Regions from separate parts of the Dermacoccus sp. NHGro5 genome, predicted to be linked through region 1. Evidence: riboswitches for the same ligand, from Rfam matches in the RefSeq annotation. Region 1 holds a riboswitch; each other region holds the start of a gene.
What was found. Region 1 has a riboswitch for S-adenosylmethionine ahead of J4Z35_RS10920 (MetQ/NlpA family ABC transporter substrate-binding protein). Riboswitches for the same ligand answer to the same signal wherever they lie in the genome.

Region 2: another riboswitch for S-adenosylmethionine. It lies ahead of J4Z35_RS11560 (homoserine O-acetyltransferase); the one in region 1 lies ahead of J4Z35_RS10920 (MetQ/NlpA family ABC transporter substrate-binding protein).
Region 3: another riboswitch for S-adenosylmethionine. It lies ahead of J4Z35_RS11360 (aminotransferase class V-fold PLP-dependent enzyme); the one in region 1 lies ahead of J4Z35_RS10920 (MetQ/NlpA family ABC transporter substrate-binding protein).

Annotation. Positions count from the first base shown of each region.
Region 1 is NZ_JAGEKQ010000025.1:812-10,519, forward strand. It holds gene lysX (bifunctional lysylphosphatidylglycerol synthetase/lysine--tRNA ligase LysX) at 1-2,799, shown strand, start outside; gene J4Z35_RS10905 (alpha/beta fold hydrolase) at 2,948-4,639, shown strand; gene J4Z35_RS10910 (ABC transporter permease subunit) at 4,759-5,427, opposite strand; gene J4Z35_RS10915 (methionine ABC transporter ATP-binding protein) at 5,424-6,497, opposite strand; gene J4Z35_RS10920 (MetQ/NlpA family ABC transporter substrate-binding protein) at 6,494-7,501, opposite strand; SAM riboswitch class IV at 7,680-7,791, opposite strand; gene J4Z35_RS10925 (neutral/alkaline non-lysosomal ceramidase C-terminal domain-containing protein) at 8,004-8,387, shown strand; gene msrA (peptide-methionine (S)-S-oxide reductase MsrA) at 8,455-9,102, opposite strand; gene J4Z35_RS10935 (GNAT family N-acetyltransferase) at 9,256-9,708, shown strand, end outside.
Region 2 is NZ_JAGEKQ010000026.1:121,355-131,062, reverse strand. It holds gene J4Z35_RS11570 (RNA polymerase sigma factor) at 1-1,142, opposite strand, end outside; gene J4Z35_RS11565 (universal stress protein) at 1,446-1,808, opposite strand; gene J4Z35_RS11560 (homoserine O-acetyltransferase) at 1,878-3,050, opposite strand; SAM riboswitch class IV at 3,085-3,193, opposite strand; gene J4Z35_RS11555 (hypothetical protein) at 3,283-4,221, opposite strand; gene J4Z35_RS11550 (EcsC family protein) at 4,493-5,179, opposite strand; gene J4Z35_RS11545 (PAC2 family protein) at 5,307-6,236, opposite strand; gene J4Z35_RS11540 (HIT family protein) at 6,310-6,753, opposite strand; gene hrpA (ATP-dependent RNA helicase HrpA) at 6,774-9,708, opposite strand, start outside.
Region 3 is NZ_JAGEKQ010000026.1:62,635-72,342, reverse strand. It holds gene J4Z35_RS11370 (MauE/DoxX family redox-associated membrane protein) at 1-1,505, shown strand, start outside; gene J4Z35_RS11365 (DNA translocase FtsK) at 1,772-4,732, opposite strand; SAM riboswitch class IV at 5,311-5,425, shown strand; gene J4Z35_RS11360 (aminotransferase class V-fold PLP-dependent enzyme) at 5,469-7,034, shown strand; gene J4Z35_RS11355 (ribonuclease J) at 7,318-8,997, opposite strand; gene dapA (4-hydroxy-tetrahydrodipicolinate synthase) at 8,997-9,708, opposite strand, start outside.

The DNA of each region.
Region 1 (9,708 bases):
GATCTCGACACCCTCGGGCAGAAGTTCGTCTGGTCGGTCCGCAGCACGTTCGGCGTCAGGACACCGCCGGCCAGCCCGGGTTTCGGAGGGCACCACGGGTACGAATGGACCTTCGTCGTCGCGAGCACGGTGTCGACCCTCGTCCTCATCTTCTCGCTGCTCGTCCTCTGGCGTTCGGGCCGCGGCTCCGGGCTCATCGACGCCGACGAGGAACTGCGCATCCGCCGTCTCCTGCTCGAGCACGGCGAGGACGACTCCCTGGGGTATTTCGCCACGCGTCGGGACAAGGCCGTCGTCTTCGCCCCCGACGGCCGCGCCGCCGTCACGTTCCGCAACGAGGGGAGCGTCAGCGTCGCGTCCGCCGACCCCATCGGGCGAGCTGAGTCCTGGGACGACGCCATCGCCGTGTGGCTCGGCCAGTGCCGCGAGCATGGGCTGTACCCCGCCGTCCTCTCCGCCAGCACGAGGGGAGCGCGCGCCTACGTCGAGGCGGGGCTCAAGGCGTGGTCGCTCGGTGACGAGGCCATCATCGACACCGACACTTTCTCCTTGCGCGGGCGCTCGATGCGTCCCGTCCGCCAGGCCGTCACCCGCGTCGAACGCTGCGGTTACACGACCCAGGTACGCCGCCACGACGAACTGGGCGACGACGAACTGGCCGAACTCTCGCGGCTCGCCGACGACTGGCGCGGCAACGAGACCGAGCGCAGATTCTCGATGGCCCTCAACAGGCTTGGTGACCGCGCGGACGGGCGCTGCGTCGTCATCACCGCCCACGACACCCGCGGCGCCGTGCGGGGGTTCCTGTCCTTCGTCCCGTGGGGCTCGCGGGGGCTGTCGCTCGACCTGATGCGCCGCGACCGTCAGGCCGAGAACGGCCTCAACGAGTTCATGGTCGCGCACCTCGCCGAAGCGGCACCCGCCCTGGGCATCCGGCGCATCTCGTTGAACTTCGCAGTCTTCCGCAACGTCTTCGCCGATGCGGACGAGGTAGGCGCTGGCCCCATCACCCGCGTCACGGACAAGGCGCTCTCGATCGCGTCGAAGTTCTGGCAACTGGAGACGCTCTACCGCTCGAACGACAAGTACCACCCCGAATGGGTGCCGCGCTTCCTCTGCTACGACGCCGAGCTCACCGTCCCGCGTGCCGGTTTCGCGATGGGTGTGGCCGAGGGTTTCGTCCCCCTCATCGGGCCGCGGTTGCTCGTCGGGCCCAAGCCGGCCGACCATCAGCCGCCGCGCCCCGAAGCCGTCTTCGTCGAGCGAGTCCAGGCCCTCGAGGCGGACGCACTCACCCCGCGGATGCCCGAGCCGCGCCGCAGCGAACAGCAGCGCGTGCGCCGCGAGAAGCTCGCCCGCATGGAGGCCGGCGGCGTCGAAGGCTACCCCGTCGCAGTGCCGCGCATCGCGCGCATCGAGGACGTCGTCACGGCGCACGGCCGGCTTCCCGCCGATCACCGCACGGGCGAGCGCGTCTCCGTCACGGGGCGGGTGCGGGCCCTGCGCGACTTCGGTGGCGTCAGCTTCGTCGTGCTCGACGAGGACGGCGCCCGCCTCCAGGCGATGGCGACGCGCGACGTCACCCCGGCCGAGAAGTACGATCACTGGCGACACTGGATCGACCTCGGGGACATCGTCTCGGTGACGGGCGAGATCGTCACGTCGAAGCACGCAGAGCTGTCCGTGCACGTCAGCGACTGGCAGATGGCGGCGAAGTGCCTGAGCCCGATCCCCGACCTGCACTCACCGTTCCGCGACCCCGACGCGCGCGTCCGCAACCGCTCGCTCGACCTCATCGTCAACCGTGATTCGATGGACATGCTGCTGCGCCGATCACGCGGTGTGCGGGCGTTCCGTGACGCGTTCGACGCACTCGGGTACACCGAGGTGGAGACGCCGATGCTGCAGGCGGTGCACGGTGGGGCGTCCGCGCGCCCGTTCAAGACTCACATCAATGCTTACGGCATGGATCTGTTCATGCGCATCGCTCCCGAGCTGTACCTGAAGCGGCTCGCCGTCGGCGGCATGCAGAAGGTGTTCGAGCTGAACCGCAACTTCCGCAACGAGGGCGCAGACGCGACCCACAACCCCGAGTTCACCTCGCTCGAGGCCTACGACGCCTACGGCGACTACCTGACGATGCGCGACCTGACGCGCGAGGTGCTCCTCGCCGTCGCGCGGGCCGTCAACGGTGGGGAGTTCGCCGAACGCCTCCGCCCCGACGGCACCATCGAGCGTGTCGACCTGTCGGGGCAGTGGCCGACGATCCCCGTGCACGAAGCCGTCTCCAGGGCCTGCGGGGTGTTGCTGACGTCGGCGTCGTCGCGGGACGAGGTGGCTGCGGTCTGCGCGGCGCACGGCGTCGACGCGCCGCGCGAGAAGAGTGCGGGTGAACTCGTCGTCGAGCTGTACGACGAACTCGTCGAGGGCCAGACCATGTTCCCGACGTTCTACATCGACTTTCCCGTCGAGACGTCACCGCTCACCCGCGCGCATCGCGGCGACCCCAGGCTGTCGGAGCGCTGGGACCTCGTCGCGTTCGGCGCCGAGATCGGCACCGCCTACTCGGAGCTCGTCGACCCGATCGAACAGCGAAAGCGCCTGACGGAGCAGTCCCTCAAGGCCGCGGCCGGTGACGTCGAGGCGATGTCGCTCGACGAGGCGTTCCTCAGCGCTCTCGAGTACGCGATGCCGCCGACGGGTGGGCTCGGCATCGGCGTCGACCGCTCCATCATGATGATGCTCGGTGCGCCGATCCGTGCGACGCTCGCGTTTCCGTTCGTGCGCCCTCAGGGTTGATCACCCTTGTCGAGCGACATGCCTAGTGTGACGAACTTTACACAAAGGTTACACAGGGGAGACACACAGCGCATTCCAAGGGGCATGATCGAACACGGCGCCACACGCTCGTGGACGCGCGGTTCACCAGGCCATCCAGGGAGTACGCATGAAGAAGACCATCGGCGCCGTGGGCGCTGCGTTCAGCCTGCTGGGCGTCGGGCTGTCGGCCCCCGTCACGGCGGCGAGTTCCGTTCCCGCTCAGGGCGCGACGCCCACTGCGGACGCCTCCTCGTCCTACACCCCGCCGCCGGTCACCTGGGGTACCTGCGCGAACGCGCGCCTGAGCAAGGCCGGCGCCCAGTGCGGATTCGTCCAGGTGCCCCTCGACTACGCCAAGCCCAAGGGCGAGAAGATCAAGATCGCCGTCTCCCGCATCAAGCACAAGACGAGCGACGCCAAGAAGCAGGGCATCATGCTCGTCAACCCAGGTGGCCCGGGCGGCTCCGGTCTGACGCTGTCGCGCCTCGGCGGCGCCGTGCCCAACAAGGGCGGCGACCCGTACGACTGGATCGGCTTCGACCCGCGCGGCGTGGGCTCCAGCGTCCCGACCCTGGCCTGCGACGGCAACTACTTCGGCTACAACCGCCCTGACTACCGGGTGACGAAGGCCGGCACGTCGCAGGCCTGGCTGAAGAGGTCGGCCGCCTACTCCGCGTCGTGCTCCAAGGCTGCCGGTGCGAAGCTCATGCCGCACATGAAGACGATCGACAACGTGCGCGACATGGACTCGATCCGCAAGGCGCTCGGTGAGAAGCAGATCAACTTCTACGGCTTCAGCTACGGCACGTACCTCGGCCAGGTCTACGCCACGATGTTCCCGAAGCAGACGCGTCGCATGGTCATGGACGGTGTCGTCGACCCGCGCGACGTCTGGTACGACGCGAACCTCAACCAGGACATCGCGTTCGACAAGAACATGGACGTCTTCTTCGACTGGGTCGCGGGCAACGACGCGACGTACCACCTCGGCACGAGCGGCAAGGCCATCAAGAAGCAGTGGTATTCGATGCGCGACAAGCTCGCGAAGAAGCCCGCAAACGGCAAGATCGGACCTGACGAGTGGACCGACGCCTACCTCAACGCCGGTTACTACGTCTTCGGCTGGGAGGACGACGGCGCCGCCCTGGCCGCTGCGCTGCAGAAGGGTGACTTCGGCCCGGCGACCGCGCTGTACGACGACGCCAACGGCTCCGGGCCGGGCTCGGACAACAGCTACGCGGTCTACCTCGGCACGCAGTGCACCGACGTCAAGTGGTCGAACGTGTGGAGCAAGTGGCTCTCGGACAACTCGAAGGTCGACAAGAAGGCGCCCTTCGAGACGTGGGCGAACGCCATGTTCAACCTCCCGTGCACGAGCTGGCCGGTCAAGGCGACGAACGCGCAGGCCATGAAGATCGACGGTTCGAAGGTCGGGCCGGTGCTCCTCATCGCCGAGACCCACGACGGTGCGACGCCGTTCCCGGGCGCGCTCGAGGTGCGCAAGCGCTTCCCGAAGAGCGCTCTCATCGAGGGCGTCGGTGGAACGACGCACTCCGGTTCGCTCAATGGCATCGCCTGCACGGACGACAAGATCTCCGCCTACCTCCTCACCGGCGCGATGCCCGCGCGGACGGGTGGACCGGGCCACGCCGACGTCGAGTGCGACCCCGTGCCCCAGCCGGAGCCCGGCCCCGCCAACGAGGTGACGGACAGCGCGTCCAGCACGAAGAAGAAGCACCACCACGTCCAGCAGCGTGAGGGCATGCAGGCCGACCTGCGCTCGAGCCTGCAGAAGGTCGCCACCGTCGGCGCTCGCTGACGCACGGTTGGTCTGACGGACGCTGGTCTGACGCGTCCTGACGGCGAAGGGCCGCGATCATCCTCTTCGGATGGTCGCGGCCCTTCGTCATGCTCGCGCCGAGCGGCGCGGAGGGTGTCTCAGTGACGCAGCGCCTTGCGGGCCAGAGCGTTGCCGATGAACTGGGCGATCTGAACGAAGACGATGATGACGACGACGGCGGCCCACGTCACGGCCCAGTCGTAGCGGCGGTAACCGTAGGACAGGGCGAAGTCACCGATGCCGCCGCCGCCCATGGCGCCGACGACGGCCGTCATGTCGATGACCGCGACGAGCGCGAACGTGTAGCCGAGGATCAGCGGCGCCAGCGCCTCGGGGATGAGCACGGTGCGAATGATGCGCCACGGACTCGCCCCCATCGCCTGCGCCGCCTCGATGACGCCGGGGTCGACGCTCACGAGGTTCTGCTCGACGATGCGGCTGATGCCGAAGGTCGAGGCGATCGTCAGCGGGAAGATCATCGACTTCGCACCGATCGTCGAGCCCGTGACGGCGAGCGTCAACGGCCCGAGAGCGGCGGCGAAGATGATGAACGGGATCGGTCGGATGATGTTGACGAGGACGTTGAGCACCGTGTGCAGAACTCGGTTCTCGAGGATGCCGCCGCGTCGTGTGGTGTTGAGCAGCACGCCGAGGGCGAGGCCGAGCAGGCCGCCCATGATGATCGTCGCGCCGACCATGAGCAGCGTCTCGCCCACCGCGGTGACGATCGTGGGGCGCAGCGCCTCCCAATCGGTTGCGGGCATCATGCGGCGACCTCCTCGACGTCGGCGGCGAGACGCAGTTCGTCGAGCACGGTGGTGACGGCGTCGTCGTCGCCGCGCAGGGCGAGCGTCAACGTCGTCAGGGTGTCGTCCTTGAGCGGTGTGAGGCCGCCGTGCACGATCTCCGGTTCGACGCCGTGTGCGGACATGCGGGCCAGGACACGGCCGAACTCGCGCGGGTCGTGAACCGTCAGCGTCGCGAGGTGCCCGTCGTGGGCAGCGCGCAGCCGGGCGCTCTCGCGTGCGTCGGGCACGTTCCGCAGGGTGGCGTCGACGAGGCGGCGCGTCGCGTCCGCCTTCGGCGCGCCGAGGACGTCGACGGTGCGCCCGGACTCGACGATGCGGCCGGCCTCGAGGACGACGACGTCGTCGGCGAGTTCGCGCACGACGTCCATCTCGTGGGTGATGACGACGATCGTCACGCCGAGCTCGTCGTTGACGCGGCGCAGCAGCGCGAGGACGTCCTTCGTCGTGTCGGGGTCGAGCGCGGACGTGGACTCGTCGGCGAGCAGGATCTCCGGGTTCGTCGCGAGCGCACGGGCGATGCCGACGCGCTGCTTCTGCCCGCCGGAGAGCTCGTCGGGGTAGGCCCACGCCTTCTCGGTGAGCCCGACGAAGCTGAGCAGCTCGGTGATGCGCGCCTCCTGGCGCGCCTTGTCCCAGTCGGCGACCTCGAGGGGGTAGGCGACGTTGGCGTACACCGTGCGCGAGCGGATGAGGTTGAACTGCTGGAACACCATGCCGATGCGACCGCGCAGCTCGCGCACCTGCTTCGCGGACAGCGACGCGAGGTCGACGCCGTCGATCTCGACGTGGCCGCGCGTCGGCGTCTCCAGGCCGTTGATGAGACGTACGAGGGTGCTCTTACCTGCGCCGGAGAAACCGATGACGGCGACGATGCGTCCGCGCTCCACCTGCGTCGTGATGCCGTCGAGAGCCGTCACCCGGCTCTTGCCGCGGGTGAACGTCTTGCCGACGTCGTGGAAGGCGACGGCGGGCGGGGTGGCACTCGCCGGCGCGGCGGCCTTCGTCAGTGTGGGGGAGGGGCCCGTCACTTCGATCCCTTCGCCTTGATCTGGGCCTCGAGGTTCGCGAGGATGCCCTGCAGCTCGGAGGCGGAGTTGTTCACGAGGACGCTCGTGCCCTTCGTGCGCTCCTCGATGAGCTTCTCGACGCTCGGGTCGTGGTAGGCCTTGACGAACTTGGCGTAGTCGGCGTTGTCCTTGTCCGCGGCGCGCGCGACGACGACGTTGATGTACGGCTTCGACGAGGCCGCATGCGGGTCGTCCTTGAACAGGGCCTTGCTCGGGTCGAGCTTCGCGTCCGCGGCGAAGTTGTTGTTGACGATCGCGCCGTCGACGGACGGCAGCGCGGCCGCGGTCTGCTCGGCGTTGACCGCTGTGACGGTGACCTTCGAGGCGCCAGCGTCGATGTCGGCCGGGGTCGACAGCGAGGTGCCACCACCCTTGAGCTTCAGCAGTCCGGCGCTCTGCAGCAGCAGCAAGGCGCGCGCCTGGTTCGTCGGATCGTTGGGGATGGCGATCTTGCCGCCCTGGGGGAACTGGCCGACGCTCGTGTGCTTCTTCGAGTACAGCGCCAGCGGGACGATGTACGTCGCCCCGATGGGCGTGAGGTTCTGCTTCGCCTTGGTGTTGTAGTCGGCGAGGAATTGCAGGTGCTGGAACTGGTTGAGGTCGACCTGGCCCTCGGAGAGCGCGGGGTTGGCCTGGGTGTAATCAGAGAAGTTGACCGGTTCGATGTCGAGGCCGTACTTGTCCTTGCCCACCTTGACGAGCTGGTTCCAGTACGGGTCCGACGCCTCCGTCGTGCCCACCTTGAGGTGGGTCAGCTTGTCGTCACTGCTCCCGCCGAGCACCTTGGCCCCGATGCCGGCGGCCAGCGCGACGACGAGGACGCCGGCGCCGATCGCGACGTACTTGCCGGTGTTGTTCTTCGGTTTCGGGGGCAGGGCGGTCGCGCCGTTCTCGGCGCTCGTGGCGTCATGCGTGGACGAGGCGGGCGTCGAGGTCTCGTCGGCGGGGGTGTGCTTGTCGGTCATGATCTCTCCTGGTGAGGCGGCAAGGATGCGAATGCGCGGAGCTGGCGCGGATGCGCGGAGTCAGCGCGAAGGCGGGGGCGCCGGGGTGGGGCGCGGTGCGCGGTGTCGTGCGGGGCATGCCTTTCGGGGCCTGGGCAGCGCAACGGAAGGCTCACGAGGATGCCGTCACGTTGGGTGCCGAGCGTGCTTGCCGCGTGGTCGACGCGGCCGGGTCATCACCTGGAGCACCCCGCCACGCGTGTGAGGGTTGCCGTCCGACCAGCCAGGGCTTTGCATCGGATCTCTTGACCAGCAGCGAGATTAGAGCCGCGCGCGACAAAGCGTCAAGTCGTGGCACTGGAGATGAGACGTGGGCGAAGATTGTGACGTGCGACACGCGGCGTGGCTGATGCGGCGTCTTTCGCCGTCGAGGCTCGGGTGAGTGATTTCTTCACACAGCTTGGACGATCGTCTAGGTGGGTGATGAGTGTGACGTCGGCCACGCGCCGAGGGCCCCGGCGTCGTGTTCGACGACGTCCCACCCGGGCAGCACTTCGGTGACGTCCTGACCCAGCCGGACGCCACGTGCTCGGCTGGTTCGAGCGTGCGGGCGGTCTTCCGCGGCGGCCACCCGAAGAATGACTTACGCACGATGGGCACGTTCGTCAAGGTGCAGCGTCAGGTCGGCTCGTCGTGGGTCGACGTCCTCGACGACCACGACTGGGACACCTCGTACGTCTGGTCGCGCGAGGGCGTCTCGTACTCGCGATGCACCGTGGAGTGGCGCATACGTCGCGGCACGCCCGCAGGCACGTATCGCCTCGTGCAGCAGGGCAACTGGAAGAACGGCTGGAACGGCAAGGTCAGTGCCTACACCGGAACGAGCCGGGCCTTCCAGGTGCGCTGAGACGGCCGGTGCGCCGCGGTGGCCGGTTGATCGGCCACCGGCTCAGCGGCCGCCGTGCATGTCGTCGTCAGCGTGGCGGGAGGACGTCCGTCTGCGCGGGCAGGTCGGCGACGCCGACGGGGCACGTGACGCCCTTGAAGCCGTGGTTGCAGTAGCCGCCAGGGTGCTTGGACAGGTACTGCTGGTGGTACAGCTCCGCCGGCCAGAAGGGGCCCGCCTCGTCCGCCGGGCGCATCTCGGTCGTGATGGCGCCGCGACCCGCGTCGTCGAGTGCCTCCTGGAAGAGCGCGGACGTCTCGCGGGCAGCGCGCTCCTGCTGCGGCGTCGTCCAGTAGATCGCCGAGCGGTACTGCGTGCCGACGTCGTTGCCCTGCCGGTTCGCGGTCGTCGGGTCGTGGTTCTCCCAGAACGCCTTGAGCAGCTCGCGTTCGGACACGCGCGACGGGTCGTAGGCCACCATGACCGTCTCGGTGTGGCCCGTGCCGCCGCCACAGACATCTTCGTATGTCGGCTCGGTGGCGTGGCCGCCCATGTACCCGACGGCCGTGGTGACGACGCCCGGAATCTTCCAGAAGATGCGTTCGGCGCCCCAGAAGCAGCCCATCGCGACGTACAGGGTCGCCGAGCCGTCGGGCAGTTCGGAGAACATCGGCACGTCGAGGACGTCGTGCAGGTCGCTCGCCTCGGGCGTTCGGGTGTGCTTTCGAGTGAACATGAGGTGCCTTTCCTCGGGTTCCGAGACAACACCGCCGGCGGTCGAGGCATTCCGGCCCGAGCCTCCGCCGGCATGAACGGGTTGTCGCACGATCCAGGCGGACGCGCCGAAAAACCGGTTGCGTACGCAGCTGGTGCTGAGTGCAATGTCGCCATGCGCATTCGTCAGATCGGCCCGTCCGCCCCGCTGTTCGACGCCTGGGCGCAGGTGTTCATGACGGTGGGCCACGAGCAGTGGGGCAAGCACACGACCGCCTACCCCGCCGACGAGCTGCGCGCCATGTGGGGCAAGGAATCCGAGACGCGTCATGCGTTCGTCGCCGTCGAGGGGGAAGCCTCGTGCGACGACGACGCCGTTGGGGGAGCAGCCGACATCCAGGATGATGGCGTGGACACAGCAGCTGGCGTCGTCGGTGCCGCCGAGCTCGTCCTGCCGCGCCGCGACAACACCCGCCTCGCGTTTCTCCACCTCGACGTGCTGGCTCCCGCGCGACGACGGGGTGTCGGCTCGGCGTTGCTCTCAGCCGCGGAGGAGATCATGCAGGACGAGGGACGTACGACGGTCCTCGTCGAGACGCAGACGCCCGTCGGCCAGCCTGACGCCGCA
Region 2 (9,708 bases), on a different contig from region 1:
ATGGCACGCGTGATGGCCTGACGGATCCACCACGTCGCGTACGTCGAGAACTTGTAGCCCTTGGTGTAGTCGAACTTCTCGACCGCGCGGATGAGGCCGAGGTTGCCCTCCTGGATGAGGTCGAGGAAGAGCATGCCGCGACCCGTGTAACGCTTGGCCAGCGACACGACGAGACGCAGGTTGGCCTCGAGGAGGTGGTTCTTCGCGTTCTTGCCGTCCGAGGCGATCCACCACAGCTCGCGCTTGAGCTTCATGTCCATCTTGACGCCCGACTCGAGCTTCTGCTCGGCGAACAGGCCGGCCTCGATGCGCTTCGCGAGCTCGACCTCCTGCTCGGCGTTGAGCAGGGCGACCTTGCCGATCTGCTTGAGGTAGTCCTTGACCGGGTCGGCCGTCGCACCTGCCGTCACGACCTGCTGGGCCGGCGCGTCATCCTCGTCACCCGGACGCAGGACGAAGCCGCCCTTCTCGTCTTCGGCCTCGCCGGCGGGCTTCTTCGCCTCGTCGACCTCCTCGGCGCCTGCCTCGACGTCCGTCACGACGACGTCGTCGATCTCGACGTCCTCGGCGACGACCTTGTCCGGCTCGCCAGCGGATGCTTTCTTGGCGGTGGTCTTCTTCGCGGTCGTCGACTTGGCCGCGGTGGCCTTCTTCGCCGTCGCCTTCTTGGCGGTGGTCTTCTTGGCGGCCGCCTTCTTCGCGGGGGCCTCACTCGCCTCGTCGGCGGTGACGTTCTCGTCGAGCTCGACGTCGGTCTCCGCCTCTACGGCCTTCTTCGCCGCCGTCTTCTTGACGGCAGCCTTCTTCGCGGTCGTCGTCTTGGCCGCGGTGGTCTTCTTCGCGGCAGCGGTCTTCGTCGCCGTCTTCTTGGCAGTCGACTTCTTCGCCGCGCTCTTGCGCCCGGTCGTCGTGGCGACGGCCTGGGCCGCGTGAACCTCGTCGAGCACAATCTCGATGCCCTCGGCCCCCAGCGCCTTCAGCACCGCCTTCTGCTTGGCCATGGAGATCTTCGCTTCTTCGAGGGCGGTCTTCAGCACCACGCTGTCGACCGTGCCGCTCGCGCGCCCCTGCTCGAACAGAGCAATGACCGCGGGATGGTCGATGTCCGCGGGAAGCGCGGGGGTCTGAGCCGTTTCGGACACTGAGGTCACCAACTACCTTCCGAGAGTGCACAACGCATCGGGCAGGCGCAATCGCGCGCCGAGCGCTTCGTACGAGGGAAGAGACGAACCACGGGGGCGGGATCCGACGAGAGCCGGTTGCCCGAGACTCACCTGAGCTCGCCTGGCACCGTGGTGCCTGATTCGATCCCCCGCGTCGCTTCTTTCACCATTATAGAACTCTGGGTCGAGAACCGCAGAATCACGGGGTTCAACGCCCCTGCGTGCGCGGGTGTTCCCGACCTGACGCAAGCGCGTCAGGCCGGGGTTGGGAGCAGCGCGAGATCAGTGCGCTGTGGGCTTGACCGCGAGGACGGGGCACGGCGCGTCGAGCAGCAGCCGCTGAGCGCTCGAACCGAGGATCAGCTTGCCGACGGGCGTGCGGCGACGCAGCCCGATGACGAGCAGCGCCGGGTCGAGTTCGGCCACCTCGTCGAGGATCACCTCGACCGCGTCCTGGCCCTCCTCCACCTGCACGACGCGGCCGCCGACCGCGTCCGCACTCTCCTGCGCGGCAGCGCGCGCGTCGTCGCTCGGGACGGTCGAGACGAGTACGAGCGGGCGCCCCAGCACACTCGACTGACGCACGGCCTCGGCCACCGCGGCCTCACCCTCCGGGCCCGGAGCGAAACTGACGACGACGGACATGCGCAACCCCTGTTCTGCGACTGTGGCGATCGGCTCACACGCTACCCGAGGTGCCGCGAGCGCCCGCCGTCACGCCACGGGACGGACGCGGCCCGCCTCGGCCGTGAGCGGCCGAGCGATGACCTCGCGCACGAGCGCCGCGATCTGGTCGGCCTCGATGAGGAAACCGTCGTGACCGTGCGGCGAGTGGATGAGACGCAGCCGTCCGCGCCCGTGAGCCCGGACGATGTCGGCGGAGGCACTGACCGGGAACAGCCGATCGGAGTCGACCGCGGCGACGACGAGCTCACCCCCGAACACCCGAAGCGCAGGCTCGATGCCGCCGCGGCCGCGGCCGACGTCGTGCGTCGCCATCGCCTGCGTGAGCCGCACATAACTCATGGCGTCGAACCGCGCGACGAGTTTCGCGGCGTGGTGCTCGAGATAGCTCTCGACGGCGAACAGGCCGCCGTCGAGCGTGCGGTCCGCTCCCTGCGACTCGCGCCCGAACCGCTCCTGCAACTCGTGCGCGCTGCGGTAGGAGGTGTGCGCGATCTGGCGGGCGAGCCCGAGCCCCGACGTCGGGAAGACGCCCTGCTCGAGGTAGCCGCCACCCCGGAAATCCGGGTCAGCTTCGATTGCCCGCACCTGCGTGTGCCCCCACGCGATCTGGTCGGCGCCCGCCGCCGCGCAGCTCGCGACGACGAGGGCGCGCTGCACCCGATGCGGGAAGGTCGCCACCCACTCCGCGGCGCGCATCCCGCCGAAGGAGCCGCCGATGACAGTGTGGAAGCGCGCGATGCCGAGAGCGTCGGCGACCCGCGCCTCGGCGCGCGCCTGATCCCTGACGCTGACGTGTGGGAAGCGCCCGCCCCACACCCGGCCGTCTGGTGCGAGCGACATGGGGCCCGTGCTGCCGCGACAGCCACCGAGCACGTTGATCGCCACGACGAACAGCTCGTCGGTGTCGAGGGGCGCGCCGGGGCCGATGAGACCAGGCCACCACCCCGCCGTCGGCTGCCCGGGGCCGACCGGCCCGACGACGTGCGAGTCTCCGGTCAGGGCGTGCTCGACGAGGACGGCGTTGCTCGCGTCGTCGTTCAGCTCGCCCCAGCACTCGTACGTCATGACGACGTCGGGCAGGGCGGCGTCGTTCTCCAGCGTCAGGGTGCCGATGTGGACGGCACGTGCGTGCGGGTTGAACCCGTCGTCGGTGAGGGGCGCCGCGGAGTCGGCCACGGCGAGGCGACGGTGCGAAACCATGACGTCCTCGATTCCGAGGTGGGTCGCAACCCACCTCTCGCGCTTGCCGCCCACGGGCGGCCCTGTCGTCACCCGGGGCACCCCGCCGCGAGGGAGGGTTGCCGCTCAGCAAGCCGGGGCTTGTGTCGCTGAAACTCTTGACCTGCGACACAGTAGGCGGCCCTGCCCGCGGCTTCCATCGCCCGCGCGGCGACGTCCACGATGTGGCGCGCTCCCACAACCGGCACGCTCGTCAGGCGACGGAACTCTGCCGAGCCTTCGTGTGGAGCGCACCGACGGCCTGCTCGTACGACAACCCCGTGCCTGTGATGTCGCGCAGCAGTTGCCCCAATGACGTCCGTCCGATGCGCAGCGACGCCGCGGCGCACGCACCGGCTCCTCGCAGGTCGCCTTCGCGCCAGGTCGCGGCGGCCTCGAGGGCCTTCCACGCGGCGCGGCCGTGGCGCGGCACGAGCGGCAGCCAAGTTCGCAGGCACGCGCTCGTCATCAGCGGGCCAGGCTCGCCGAGCGGCGTGCCCGGGCTCAGCAGACGGAACAGTTCGGGTGCGACGCACAGGAGGATCTCATCGCGCGTCGGGCCGTCGACGACAGCGTCGGCGAGCACCTGCAGGTCGGCGCTGCGGGAGCGTCGCCGGGTGCCCGACGCGGTGTCGGGGACGTCGCACAACCGTGCCCAGGCGGCTCGGACGTCGACGACGCTGGGAACGGGGCGCGCGGTGGCGGCCATGGCCTCGCCGCCGCGGCGGACGTCGCGAAGCTGCTCGCGGGTCTGCTCTGACAGGGACGGGATCTCGTGGATCGCGCCGTCACAGCAGCCGAGCTCGCATTCGATGGCCCACCAGTGCTCGTCGCTGGCACCGAGGACGTGGTGCAGCGGCACGCGGCGCTCGATGCGTTTCGCGAGGGCCGCGATGTCGACGCGGCCCGGCTCGCAGCGATAGGCGATGGCGATGGCGGCCTGCGCACCCATCGTCGCGCGCCGCTCAGCGACGACGTCGAGCATGTGCGCCGTCTCCCCGTCGCACGCATCGTCCGCCCAGCCGAGCACCCCCGCGAGCGCACCGTCACGTTCGAACAGGACGATGACGGCGCCCGCCCCCTCGGAGCCGACGAGATCGGGAAGGGCTGCCACCAGGGCGCTGAGGCCCTTGAGTCGTGTTGTTGTCTTCATGCCCCCAGCGAAACCCATGACGCCACCCGCGCGCTGACCACGAGCCACAAACCTGTGGACGAGGCATCCTGCGGGCCGCGAAACGGGCCGTAGCCGTCACACCTGTGGGTGAGTGGGCCGTTCGAGCAAGGCCAGGCGGGGGTTCGCGGCCCTCAGATCGTCGCCCGGAAGCCCGTTGATGCGCACGGACGACACATCGCCGAACCGGCCCGGACACGCCGAACGCCACCCGCCGAAGACGAGTGGCGTTCGGGGTGGAATCAGGGCGACGTCAGGCTGACGGCGGGATCTGCGCGACGAAGTCGCGACGCGCCGACTGGGCGATCTTGCGGATGAGGACGACATCGAGGCCGCCACCGATGAAGCCGCCCGCCACGGGGATGAGGCGCGGAATGCGCGTGAGGAAGCGACGCCCCACCTGCGAGCCGAGACGGAACGCAACGGACTTGTTCACGACGGCGAGCGCCGCCGGCGGCAGCTTGCGCGTGGCGACGTTCGTCGCGACGCCACCCGTCATCGGGCCGAGGCCCTTGAGGACCTGCGTCGCGTCCGCACCGATGAGGTCGAGCAGGATCGCCGAGCGCACGGCTGGGTCGTCGACGTCGTGACCGTTGATGGCGGCGATTGCCGCGACCATGCGCGTCGCGACGGTGTAGAAACCGATGACGTTCGCGGGCAGTGCCACGGGGAGCGTGACGAAACCGCCGAGGTTGGTGAGGAAGCCGTTCGCGCCCGCGAGCTTCGTGTGTGATGCGACGACGTCGTCCATCGCCGCTTCCTTGGAGCCCGCCTTCTTCATCGCCTCGTCGGCGACGGCGCGGGCCGACTTGAACGTCGCCACGCCCCCGATGCCCACCGAGATGAGGTGCTGCGCCAGGGTGTTGGCCGTCGAGTCGAGCATGCCCGACGGTTTCTCGGGGGCTGCAGGAGCCTTCTTGTCTTGACCGAATCCGAACATGAGGTGATCCTCCCAAGTTGGCGGGGGCCCGGCAAGCCACCGCAGGGGTGGCCGCAGCCAGGCGAGCGTTGCGAAGCCCGCGTGGCCGTCGGCTCAGACCGACGGCCGGCGAGAAGCGCTCGCGGGCTCACAACGAGCCCTTGGTGCCCGGATCCTCTCCCTCGGCGCGCAGGAACTGCTCCAGCTCGGCGCCGATCTCGTCTGCGCTCGGCAGGTCGTTCATCTCGGCGGCGAGGAGCGAGCGTCGACGACGACCCTCGGTGAAGGCGTCGTACTGCCGCTCGAGGCCCTCGACGACCTCGGTGACCTCGTCGTTCTCGCTGATCTGCTTGGCGATGTCGACGCGATGCAGCCCGGCGATCGCGGCGAGCTCCTGAGCGGGGATCGCCAGCCCCGTCAGCCCGCAGACGGCCTCGAGCGCGGCGAGCGCGGCGTCCGCGAACTCGACCTGCGTGAGGTAGTGCGGCACGTGGATCGCGAAACCTGCGGTGTCCATGCCCGCCTCGGCGAGCCGGATGTGCATGAGCCCTTCGGCACTCGAGGGAACCTGGACGTTGCCGAAGAGCGGCTCGTTCTCCGTCAGCAGACGCTGATCGGAGGCGAAACGCGTGAAACCGACCGGGCGCGTGTGCGGCACGGCCATCGGGATTCCGTGCGCGCTCACCATGAGCGAGACGCCGAGGTTCGCCGCGAGGATGCGGACGGCCTCGCTGACGCGCTCCCACTGGTAGTCGGGCTCGGGGCCGGCGAGCAGCAGGAACGGCGTGCCTTCGGCGTCGACGAGGCGGTACAGCACGAGAGCCGGGTCGTCGTACTCGCTGTAGCGGTCGCGATCGAACGTCATCATCGGGCGGCGACCGCGGTAGTCGAGCAACTGGTCAACGTCGAACGACGCGACGACCGTGTGCTCGAGCGTGCCCAGCATGTGCGCCGTCATCAACTTCTGCGTGTTGCCCGCGTCGATGAAACCGCCCAGCGAGACCACGAGGGTCGAGGCGCTCTGCTCGGCGAGCGGGGTGTCGGTCTCGATGCGGAACAGTTGCGTGGGATCAAGCACGTCGTACTCCTTCGTCAGGTGCTCACCGTTCAACGCCCCGCGCGCGGGGATGATTCCCCCACGCCGCGGCCACTCAGGTCTGCGGCGACGCGGCGTCCGGAACGGTCTCGGCATGACCGTCGGTGCGCAACTGCGCCCGCAGCGCCTCGGCATTCTCGGCGAGGATCTGCTGGTCCTGGCCGCGCGTGACGGCGTGCGGGTCGAACTCGGCCGGGCTCTGCGTCGGCCACACGTGCAGGTGCAGGTGCGGCACCTCGTACCCCTCGACGAGCAGGCCGACGCGCTGCGCCTGCCACGCGCGCTGCTGCGCCTGACCGATGATCTGCGCGACACCCGTGAGATGCGCGAAGATGCTCGGCGGCGCCTGCGTCCATTCGACGATCTCCCCGCGCGGCACGACGACCGTGTGCCCGTCGGTGATGGGGTCGATGACGAGGAACGCCACGCACACCTCGTCCTGCCAGACGAAGTGCGCCGGGATGTCGCCGTCGATGATCTTGCTGAAGATGCTCGCCATGGCCTCCAACCTACGCCCGATCAGCGGGCCTCCGCAGCGTCCATCGCCTTGTAGATCCGCTTCTCGGACACCGGGTGAGCGGTGCCCAGACGCTGCGCGAACTGGCTGACGGCAAGCTCCTCGATCATCCAGCGGATGTCGAGCACGTCGGCGTCCCCACGGCGCTCGGGGCGCAGCCCGGCGACCATGTCGTCGTACTCACGTCGGACGGTCGCGACGAGGTCGGCGCGGTCGGCGTCACGCACGAGATCGGTGACGCCCTTGTCGAGCCGCTCGAGCATTCCCCGCACGTAGCGATCGAGGTGACCGAGGCGCGCCAACCCGGTCTCGGCGACGAAACCGGGATGGATGAGCGCGACGAGGTGAGCGGCGACGTCGTCGTGCAACGCCTTCGCCGCGGGCGCCGTCAATCGTGACAGCCCGAGCTGCACCTCGGCGGCGTGCTCGAGCACGGGCGCGAGCTTCTCGGCCGCCTCGAGCACGAGCGGTGCCACCTGCTGACGGATCGCCGTGAGGGCCGCGTCGAACTGCTCTGCGTCGCGCACTTCGCGCCCGGGCATGCCTTCGATGACGGAGTCGACGGCGGCCGCGAGGACGTCGTCCATGAGGGCGTCCATCGAACCGTGCGGGTTGTTGCCGAGCGCGAGCTTCTGCCGGTTGCTCATGAGGCCGAGGATTCGCTTCCACGGCACCTGCGTGTTGAGCAGCAGCAGACGGCGGGTGCCGAGCCGAGTGGCCTGGCGCGCCTCGGACTCGGTGCCGAGCACCTCGACAGCGACGTCACGGCCGTGGTCGACGACAGCCGGGAAGCCCGTCATCCGCTGGCGGCCGGCCGACTTCGTGAACTGGCGGGGCAGCTCACCGAACGTCCACTGCGTCAGCCCCTGCTGCTCGAGGTCTCCGGCCGCCTTCGCGATCGACTGACGCAGACGCCCGGCGAGTTCGTCCTGCAGCGCCGCGAGATCCTTGCTCTCACGGATCTTGCGGCCCCGCTCATCCTCGACCCTGAACGTGACCTTCAGGTGGTCGGGCAGCTTCCCCGGGTCCCAACTCCCCGCGGGCACACGTACCGAGGTGAGACGAAACAGCGCCTCGCCCAGCTCGTCGGCGAACGGGACCTCACCCGGGCGACCCTGGGCATCCATGAGCGCCAGCGCCCGCCGCGCATGGTCGGGAGCCGGGACGAAGCTTTGTCGGATGTTCTTCGGCAGCGACTTCACGAGGGCCGTCGCGAGTTCCTCACGCATACCGGGCACGAGCCAGTCGAACCCGTGATCCTCGACCTGGTTGAGCACCAGCAGCGGCACGTGCACGGTGATGCCGTCGGCGTCTGCACCCGGCTCGAACTGATACGTCAACTTGAGCCTGAGACTGCCTTGCCGCCACGACTTCGGGTAGGCCGACTCGTCGACGGCGTCCGCGTCGTCGGCGACGAGCAAATCCTCGGTGAAGGTGAGCAGGCTCGGGTTCGTGCGACGCTCGTTCTTCCACCACCGGTCGAAGTGCGCCCCGGAGACGATGTCCGCCGGGATGCGCTCGTCGTAGAAGTCGAACAGGACGTCGTCGTCGACGACGAGGTCACGCCGTCGGGCGCGCGCCTCGAGGTCGGCGAAGCGCGCGCGCAGCGCCGCGTTGTCCTTGAGGAACTGGTGCTGCGCATCCCAGTCACCCTCGACGAGAGCGTGACGGATGAACAGGTCGCGAGAGACCTCCGGGTCGATCGCGCCGTAGGCGGCCTTGCGGCCCGCGACGATCGGGATGCCGTACAGCATGACCCGCTCGGACGCGTAGGCCCCCGCGCGCGAGCGCTCCCAGTGCGGTTCGGCATACGAGCGCTTGACGAGGTGGGCGCCCGCCCGTTCGATCCAGGCGGGGTCGACGACCGCGTTGGTGCGCGCCCACATGCGGGTCGTCTCGACCAGCTCGCCCGCCATGACCCAGTCGGGTTGGCGTCGGAACAGCGTCGAGCCGGGCTGGATCGCGAAACGCGCCTGGCGGGCGCCGAGGTACTCGCGCTTCTCACGATCCCGCAGCCCGACGTGGCTGAGCAGACCCGTGAGCAGCGCCTGGTGGACGGCATCCTCGCTCGCGGCGTTGTCGCTCATGAACAGCTTGGCCTGCTTGCACGCCGCCTTGAGCTGACCGTGCAGATCCTGCCATTCGCGCAGCCGCAGGTAGTGGAGGTACTCGCGCTTGCACAGGCGCCGGAAGGCACTGCTGGACAGTTCGCGCTGCTGCTCGCGCACGTAGTTCCACAGGTTGAGGTAGCTGAGGAAGTCGCTCTTCTCGTGCTTGAACCGGGCGTGCTGCTGATCCGCCTGGGCCTGCGCGTCCGCGGGGCGCTCACGCGGATCCTGGATGGACATCGCCGCGACGATGACGAGTACCTCCCGCAGCGAGCCGTTCTCGGCGGCGGCGACGAGCATGCGTCCGAGCCGCGGGTCGACGGGCAGGCGCGCGAGGGTGCGGCCGGTCGGAGTCAGCTTCTTGCGCGGCCCCTGAGCGGTGGTGTCGAGGGCGTGCAATTCCTCGAGCAGCGCCAGGCCGTCCTTGATCTGGCGGGCGTCGGGCGCGTCGACGAACGGGAAGCGCGCGATGTCGCCGAGGCCCAGGGACGTCATCTGCAGGATGACGCTCGCGAGGTTCGTCCGCAGGATCTCGGGGTCGGTGAACTCCGGGCGGGACGCGAAATCCTCCTCCGAGTACAACCGGATGCAGATGCCGTCGGCGACACGGCCACACCGGCCGGCGCGCTGACGGGCGGAGGCCTGCGAGATCGGCTCGATCGGCAGACGCTGCACCTTCGTGCGCTGGCTGTAGCGCGAGATGCGCGCGGTGCCGGTGTCGATGACGTAGCGGATGCCCGGCACCGTCAGCGACGTCTCGGCGACGTTCGTCGCCAGGACGATGCGTCGCCCGTGGTGCGGGGCGAAGACGCGATGCTGCTCGGCGGCG
Region 3 (9,708 bases), on a different contig from region 1:
CCTACCTCGTCGTCATCGTGCGCGCGCTGGGCTTCGGCGAGCCCGTCACGTGCTCGTGCTTCGGCAAGCTCGGCCTCGGCTTCGTCGACCGACTCACTGCAGTACGCAACGTCGTCCTCGTCGCGCTCGCGGCGCTGTCGCTGTTCGACGCGGCGCGTGGTGACGGCGTCCTGGCGCGCCTGCGTGATTTCGACGGCGGCGAGTGGGCCTGGCTCACGGGCGTGTTGGGCGCGGTGCTGCTGACGTGGCTCATCGCTGGCCACCGCGGCGACGACTCGGTGGCTTCTGCGGTCTCGGGCCCGGTGGCCACCGCGGGCGGCGGCGACGAGGACGACTACCTGCGCGTCCCCGTCCCCTTCGCCGCCGTCACGACGCCGGGCGGGCAGAGCGTGACCCTGCGCGATCTCGCGGCGCGTGAAGCCGTTCTGCTGCTCTTGGTGTCACCGACGTGCGGCTCGTGCATCGACGTCATCGAGCACGCGCGCACCTGGCAGCGCACCATGCCGGCGCTGCGCACGAGCCTCGTGCTGCCGATGGCGCCGAGCGAGGTCGTGCCGGGCCTCGACGACGCCGACGACTTCGACCTGCTCTTCGACGAGACGTACGCCGTCGCGCGGCTGTTCGGCGTCGGCACTCCCTCGGCCGTGCTGCTCGGCGCCGACGGCAAGCTCGCCGGCGGGCCGGTGGGCGGCACGAAGGACGTCATCGCTCTCATGGGTGACATCGCCGACCAGCTCGATGCCGCGCCGAACGAGAACCCCGCCGACACCTCAACCGTGGGGGTTTCGGACGCCGCGCCATTGGACCCCGCAGTTGCCCCGGCCACCGGCGCCGCGGCCCCGAACCCTCCGAAGCCTCACGCGAGTGGCGCCCCGGCCGCCGACGCCGCCGCGTCGAGCGCCGTCGAGTCTCACGGGGTTGACGCCCTCACCGCTGAGACGCCCGTCGCCCCTGATGGCACTCGCGCCGGTGATGCCCCTGAATCTCCGGCCGCCTCCGTCAACCAAGCGCCTCAAGCCGCGGGCGTTCACAACGTCTCTGACCCCTCAGAGGCGAGCGACGATGATCTGCTCGACTACGTGCCGACGCCGACGCCGTTCATGATGTTCGAGGACGCGACGGGCGCGACGACGTCACTGCGACAGATTGGCGCGATGGGCCCAGCGATCTTTCTCTACGTCTCACCGTCGTGTGGGTCGTGTCTGCACGTCATGGACGCAGCGCCGGCGTGGCAGGAACAGCTCGGTGCCCTGCCGATCCACTACGTCGTCACGACGCACCTGCAGGCGGACGCCATCGTCGAGCGCGGCATCGACCCGGCCCGTGTCATGATCGACGAGCCGCTCGCCATCTCACAGATGATGCGGGTCGGCACGCCGACGCTGTTCGCCGTCGGCCCGACGCAGGAACTCATCGCCGGCCCCGTCTCGGGATTCGATGCCATCGAGGCGACGATGCAGGACATCCTCACCGAGGTCGCCGCTGCCCGCCCGGCTCACTCCTGACGCACCCGTCCTGTCCCCTCGCAGCCGTCCCCATCGGCGATTTACGTCCACGTTCGCGATTCCCGTCCTCTTCTGCGAACGGCGTCCACCTTCGCGATTCCTGTCCACAACGGCGATTCTTGGCCACCTTCATGGAAGTGACCAAGAATCGCGAATGTGGACGGGAATCGCACATGTGGATGTGATTCGCCGATGGGGACGGGAATCGCAGATGAGGACGCGCCCGAGCCGCCGGCGGGCGGGTCAGCGGCGGGCGGACGAGCGGGTCAGCGGGCGTTGCTCGTGAGGTTCCAGGCGTCCTCAGAACCGTCGTCATCGGACGAGTCGTGCCCGTCGTAGTACTGCTCGCCCGGCTCGGCGAGGTCGGCCTGCGACTGCGCGACGAGGTCGATCGGCCCCGCTCCCATCGAACCGCCCGCACCCATCGAGCCGGGTGCACCCGTGGAACCCCCGGAGCCGCCCGAACCCCTACCGCCGAGGGCGTCGTCCTCGTCAGCATCCGCGAAACCGTCGCCACCCGACGCATCGGGCACGTCCTCGCCCTTGAGCAACGCCAGCGTCTGCGGCAGGTCGTCGGGCTTGACGAGCACGTCACGTGCCTTCGAGCCCTCGGACGGGCCGACGATGGCGCGCGATTCGAGCAGGTCCATGAGGCGCCCGGCCTTCGCGAATCCGACGCGCAGCTTGCGCTGCAGCATCGAGGTCGATCCGAACTGTGTCGTGACGACGAGTTCGGCGGCCTGCAGCAGCACGTCGAGGTCGTCGCCGATGTCGTCGTCGATCTCCTTCTTCGGCGCGACCTGCGCGACGTCCTCGCGGTAGTTCGGCGCGAGCTGGCTCTTGACGTGCGCGACGACGGCGTGGATCTCGGATTCGTTGACCCATGCGCCCTGCACGCGCATCGGCTTGCTCGCACCCATCGGCAGGAAAAGCGCGTCACCCTGACCGAGCAGCTTCTCGGCACCGGGCTGGTCGAGCACGACGCGGCTGTCGGCGAGCGACGACGTCGCGAACGCCAGGCGCGACGGCACGTTGGCCTTGATGATGCCGGTGACGACGTCGACGGACGGGCGCTGCGTCGCGAGGATGAGGTGAATGCCCGCGGCACGCGCGAGCTGCGTGATGCGCTGGATCGACGCCTCGACGTCGCGCGGCGCGACGAGCATGAGGTCGGCGAGCTCGTCGACGACGACGAGCAGGTAGGGGTACGGCGCGAGCTTGCGCTTGCTGTCGGGCGGCAGCTGCACCTTGCCCGCGCGCACCGCCTTGTTGAACTCGTCGATGTGCTTGTAGCCGAACGCGGCCAGGTCGTCATAGCGTGCGTCCATCTCGCGCACGACCCACTCGAGTGCCTCGGCGGCCTTCTTCGGGTTCGTGATGATCGGCGTGATGAGGTGCGGGATGCCCTCGTACGCCGTCAGTTCGACGCGCTTGGGGTCGACGAGCACCATGCGCACCTCTTCGGGCGTGGCCCGCATGAGCAACGACGTGATCATCGAGTTGACGAAGCTCGACTTACCGGCGCCCGTCGCACCCGCGACGAGCATGTGCGGCATCTTCGCGAGGTTCGCGACGACGTAGCCGCCCTCGACGTCCTTGCCGACACCCATGACCATCGGGTGCGTGTTGTTGCGCGCCGCCTGGCTGCGCAGCACGTCGCCGAGGCTGACGAGTTCCTTGTCGGCGTTCGGGATCTCGATACCGATGGCCTTCTTGCCGGGGATCGGCGACAGGATGCGCACGTCGGCGCTCGCGACGGCGTACGAGATGTTCTTGCTCAACCCCGTCACACGGTCGACCTTGACGCCGGGGCCGAGTTCGACCTCGTAGCGCGTCACCGTCGGGCCGCGCGTGAACCCGCTGACGACGGCGTCGATACCGAACTGCTCGAGTACCTCGGTCAGCGCGTCGACGACGCGGTCGTTCGCGGCGGAACGCTCCTTGGGCGGGGTCCCCTGTTCGAGGACGTTCGAATCGGGCAGCGTGTACGTGACGTCGCCGCCCATTGCGAGCTGCTCGACACGAGGTGGAAGCTGTTCGGTGGGCTGAGCCTCCACCTGACGTTGAGGGACGGCTGCGGCCGGCGCAGCCTGCTCGACGCGCGTGGCACCGGCATCCTGACGGGCCGCCGCGGCCTTCGGCGACTCCCCCGGCCGCTGTGCCGACGCCGGGCGCGACGCCTGCGCCGCACGTGCGGAGGCCTGGTCGACAACGGCATCGTCGACGGAATCCATGGGTGCGGAGCGGCGCGCTGCCCCACCTGCCGCCTCCCCTGCCGGCGACGCTCCGGAGCGCGATGCCCGGGCTCGCGCGAGCGCAGCGGCGCTCGCGTCGCCGGCGCGCTCGTCGTCAGAGCCGCCGTCGGGCATCTCTCGCGTCTGATCGACGCCCGCCGGGGCGCCGTCGATCGTGTCGATGTCGTAGATCTGCTGCTCACCGCGACGGCGGTTGAGCGGGTTGCGTGATGTGCCACGGCCCTTGCCGCGCGGTCCCTTGCCGACGACCTCGGCGGCCTGCTCGTAGGGCTCATCGCCGCGCCGGGCGTCGTCACCCGCGCCGCGACGCGAGCCGCCCCGCGCGCGGTTGCCGATGTCGGCGCCGTGCAGGTCGTCGGCGACGGCGTCACGCTGAAGCAGCTCGCCCTCGTCGTCGCGTTCATCGAGGGGGTGGCCGAAGATCTGCGCCTCGACCTCGCGGATGCGCTGCGGGATGCGATTGACGGGCGTGCGCGTCAGCACGAGGAAACCGAAGAACGACACGAGCGCGAGGATGATGCCCGCGCCCCACACCGTGAGCGCGGCAGACAGCGGCCCTCCCGTGATGACGCCGAGGATGCCGCCTGCGCCGCGCACCGCGGTCGAAACCCCTGTCGACGGACGCCCGCCGACGAGGTGGGCGATCCCCGTCGAGCCGAGCGCGAGGATCGTCAGTCCGATCGTCATGCGGTTGGTCGGCTGGTGCCCCCGCGGGTGGCGGAACATGTGGATGGCCATGCCGATGAGGACGACGGGCAGAACGTAGGCGATGACGCCGAACGTGCCGGCCGCGACGGCGTGGACGACGTCCCCGAACATGCCGGGCAGCCCCCACCACTCCCGCGCAGCGACGACGATGCCGAGGGCGAGGAGGGCGAAACCGAGCCCGTCGCGACGGTGTTCGGGTTCGAGGTCAGAAGCGGCGGCGCCGACGCGGCGGACGGTGCCGCCGGCGACGTGCGAAACACCCATCCACGCGCCACGAGCAGCGCGACCGGACGCGGAGGGACGCGCTTCAGCAGCCCCTCGCGACGAGCCGGTCTTGCGCGCGGGTGCATTCTTCGTCGTGCCGCCCGAACGTGGTGCGCTCGACTTCGGCGGGGTCGTGCGGGCGCGCGTCGTCGAGGCCGCAGATGCGCCGGCCGGGCGCGAGCTCTTGGCGCGCGGCTGCGAAGAGGCCTTCTTCGCGACGAGGACGCTGTCGTTCGCTGGTCTGTTTCGGGTCGCCACCCCGCAAGGCTAGTGGGGGTTCCGGCCGTTTTCGCGGACCCACGCCGTGACACGGGTCCAATGGTGACGGCGGGTCGGCTCGACACCTTCGAATCCGCGTCCCGATGCGCTGGCGCGTTGACGCGCTCGCATCCGACAGCGCCCTGACCCTTGTCGGAGGCGCCGCCAGCTGCCCGGGGGACCACGGGCATCCCCACCGCGAGACGCCGACTCTTGCGCGCGGCGCTCGCCATCCGCGATCCCACAGGTGATCTCACGATGCGAACCTCTGGCCGCACGTCGGTGGACGCGGCGGAGGGCCGGGTGCGAGCGTTCACGTAGGTCATGAGTTCCAGCGCACAGCCCCGGCTTGCTGGACGGCAACCCTCCACCGCGGTGGGGTGCTCCGGGTGACGACCTGGCCGCCACCAGCACCGGTGTCGGCAAGCGCGGGCCGAGCCATCTGGCGACGGCGAGGCCCCTGATTCGAGGAGCCTCGATGCCCCGTTCTGCCATTCTCTCGATCCTTGACTCCGACGCGCGCCGCCACGCTGCGAGCCACACGACCCGCCCCGCTCACGCCGTAACCCCCGGGACTCCCGTCGCGGACCCCGAGCGTCACCACACCCAGCCCGCGCACCCCGGCGGGTCCCGTCGCGAGACGCCCACGGCTACCCATCATCGCGCGGACGCGCCGCAGCAGGCCAATGCCGCCCTGGCCACGATCGGCGCCGATCTCGGCGTCGCGACGCTCGACGGGCGCGTCGTCGAGCACGCGAACTTCGACCACGGCGCGACGGCTCCCGCGCTGCAGGCCGCCGCGCGGGCCGTCGACACGACCCTGCGCACGTACGGTTCGGTGCATCGCGGTGCGGGACGGGCGTCGCAGCTGACGACCCGGTGGTACGAGGAGGCTCGGCAGGAGGTCGCCGCGTTCGTCGGCGCGCGCGAGGACGACGTCACCGTCTTCACGCGCAACACCTCGGACGCGCTCAACCTGTTGGCTCACTGTCTGCCGCAACAGACGCAGGTCTTCGTGTTCCGCTCGATGCACCACGCGGCGCTGCTGCCGTGGGCGGACGAGCGGACGACGCGGCTGCCGATCCCTCACTCTCACGCCGAGGCTGAGGGCTACCTCGACGTCGCTCTGGCGGAATTCCGCGCCCACAACGATGCTCCCGTGTTGGTCCTCATCACCGGCGCCTGCAACGTGACGGGCGAGGTGTGGCCCATCGAGCGCCTCGCCGCCGTCGCCCGCCGGCATGAGGCGCGGACGGCTCTCGACGCCGCGCAGCTCGCCCCGCACCGCCGCGTCGACATCGACGCCTGGGGCATCGACTACGTCGCTCTGTCCGGCCACAAGGCCTACGCGCCGTACGGTTCAGGAGCCCTCGTCGGGCGCCGCGACTGGCTCGACACCGCCCCTCCGTACTTCCGCGCCGGCGGCGCGAGCCACCGCGTCAGCGAAGATGCGTCAGGCGCCGGCGACGTCGCCTGGGCGCCCGCGCCCGCACGCCACGAGGGCGGCACCCCGAACGCGGTCGGGGCCATCGCGCTCGCGGCCGCAGCCTCGACGCTGTCCGCGCAGCGCGGCGAAGCCGAGGCGCGCGAGGAGAAGATCCACGCCATCGTCCGCGACGGTCTCGCCTCGATCGACGGCGTGAGGATCGTCGAACTCTTCGACGAGCAGAATGCCGCGGACGCTCACCTCGACGATGGCGCGCCAAGGCGGAATGCGAGCGACAACGTCGGCGTCACGACGTTCACCGTCGCCGGATACGACCCGACGCTCGTCGCTCAGGTGCTCGCAGACGAGCACGGCATCGCTGTGCGCGACGGGCGATTCTGCGCTCACCTGCTCTGCGACGCGCGCCTCGGCGAGGGCGCGACGGCAGTGCGCGCCTCGATCGGTCTCGCCACGACGACAGAGCACGCACGACGCCTCGTCGACGCCGTGCGTGCTCTCGTCACCCATGGGCCCACCTTCGACTACACCCACACCCCGGGCCTCGGGTGGAGCCCCGTCACCGACCGACGAGACCTCTCAGAGCCCCGCCCCTGGTGAGGAGAACGAGCGGCGGTGGGCCCCAGCGAGGGGCTCACCGCCGCATTTCGTCAGATACGGGATGCCGACGCGGTGGCTCCTGTCGAAGGGCCCGCTCGCGCGCTCATGCGAGTTTTTTTGACCACGCTCAATAACAAACCTCGACGTCCATTTCGAATCCAGTTGCACCCCAACGGACGAAGGGTGCGACGCGTCACACGCGTCGCACCCTTCATTCATCCGAGATGGCAGCCAGAGGCGATCTCAGCCGCCTCACACGACCCCCTGACATACCCCCGAAGCGTCAGGCGTCGATGACCACCGGGATGATCATCGGTCGGCGGCGCAGCTTGCCGCCGACGAAACCGCCCACGGCGCGCCGGATGACCTGCTGCAGTTGGTGGCTGTCCTTGACACCCTTGTTGCGTGCCTCGAGCAGCGCCTGCTCGATCTTCGGCCGGACGCGGTCGAACACCTCGTCGCCCTCGGCGAAGCCGCGCGTGCGGATGTCCGGGCCGGCGAGGATCGCGCCCGTCTTCGCGTCGCGCACGACGATGACGGTGACGAAGCCCTCGTCACGCAGGATGCGGCGGTCCTTGAGCATGTCCTCGTCGGTCGTACCGACGAGCGAACCGTCGACGTAGACGTACCCGACCGGCACCGCGCCCGTGATGGCAGCCTTGCCGTTGACGAGGTCGACGACGACGCCGTTCTCGGCGAGCAGCACCTGGTCGCTCGGCACACCCGTCGCGGCGGCGAGCTTGCCGTTGGCGACGAGGTGACGCCACTCGCCGTGGATCGGCATGACGTTCTTCGGCTTGACGACGTTGTAGCAGTACAGCAGCTCGCCGGCGGAGGCGTGGCCCGAGACGTGCACCATCGCGTTGCCCTTGTGCACGACATTGGCGCCGAGACGCATGAGGCCGTTGATGAGGCCGTAGACGGCGTTCTCGTTGCCCGGGATGAGCGAGCTCGCCATGAGGATGGTGTCGCCCTCCCCCACGTCGATACGGTGGTCGCGGTTCGCCATGCGCGCCAGCGCCGCCATCGGCTCACCCTGCGAGCCGGTGCAGATAAGCACCTGCTTGTCCTCGGGCATCTGCTCGAGCTTCTTGATGTCGACGAGCACGTTGTCGGGCACCTTGAGGTAGCCGAGGTCGGCGGCGATCGTCATGTTGCGCACCATCGAGCGCCCGACCATCGCGACCTTGCGCCCGTGGGCCTCGGCGGCGTCGAGCACCTGCTGCACGCGGTGCACGTGCGAGGAGAAGCAGGCGACGATGATGCGTCGCTCCGCCTTCTCGAAGACGCGCTCGATCGCGGGCGTGATGTCCTTCTCCGGCGTCGTGAAGCCGGGCACCTCGGCGTTCGTCGAGTCGGTGAGGAACAGGTCGACGCCCTCCTCACCGAGCCGCGCGAACGCGCGCAGGTCGGTGATGCGGCCGTCGAGCGGAAGCTGGTCCATCTTGAAGTCGCCGGTGCACAGCAGGTTGCCTGCGGGGGTTCGGACGAAGACGGCGAGCGCGTCGGGGATCGAGTGGTTGACGGCGACGAACTCGCAGTCGAACGGGCCGATCTTCTCGCGCTGGCCCTCCTTCACCGCCATCGTGTACGGGCGGATGCGGTGCTCCTTGAGCTTCGCCTCGATGAGCGCGAGCGTCAGCGTCGAGCCGATGAGCGGGATGTCGTTCTTCATGCGCAACAGGTACGGCACCGCGCCGATGTGGTCCTCGTGACCGTGCGTCAAAACGATGGCCTCGATGTCGTCGAGGCGATCCTTGAGGTAGTCGAAGTCGGGCAGGATGAGATCGACGCCCGGGTGATCCTCGGGGAAGAGGACACCACAGTCGATGATGAGCAGGCGTCCGCCGTACTCGACGACCGTCATGTTGCGGCCGACCTCGCCGAGACCGCCGAGCGCGATGATGCGCGCACCGTTCTTCGCCAGCGCGGGCGGCGGGCCGAGTTCGAGCGGACTCTTCATCACAGCAGCCCCGCCTTCGTCAGGCCGTCACGCAGGACGGCGTACATCGCCTCGTCCGCGGGCAGCAGCGGCAGGCGGATGGCGTCGGAGTCGATGACGCCCTGCTCCTTGAGGGCGGCCTTCACCATGATGGCGCCCTGGGAGGTGTTCATCAGCGCGTCGATCGCGGGGATGAGCTTGGTGTGGATGGCGCGCGCCGTCGCGAGGTCGCCCGCGTCGACAGCGTCGATCATCGCGCGGAACTCGTTGCCTGCCACGTGGCCGACGACGGAGACGACGCCGACTGCGCCGAGCGCGAGCCACGCGAGGTTGACGACGTCGTCGCCCGAGTACCACAGCAGATCGGTCTCGTCCATGAGCTTCGTCGCCTCGAAGAAGTCGCCCTTGGCATCCTTGACCGCGCGCACCTGGTCGATCGTCGCGAGCTGACGGATCGTGTCGCTCGCGAGCGCCGTCCCCGAGCGCCCGGGGATGTCGTAGGCCATGGCCGGCAGGTCGGTGGCGCCGACGACGGCCTTGAAGTGCTCGACGATGCCCGCCTGCGTCGGCTTGTTGTAGTACGGCGTGACGACGAGGACGGCGTCCGCCCCAGCGTCCGCGAGTGCCTTGGCGGCGCGTACCGAGTGCGCGGTGTCGTTCGTACCGACCCCGGCGGTGATCGCTGTGCGGCCCTTGACGGCGTCGGCGACGGCGCGCACCGTCTCGATGTTC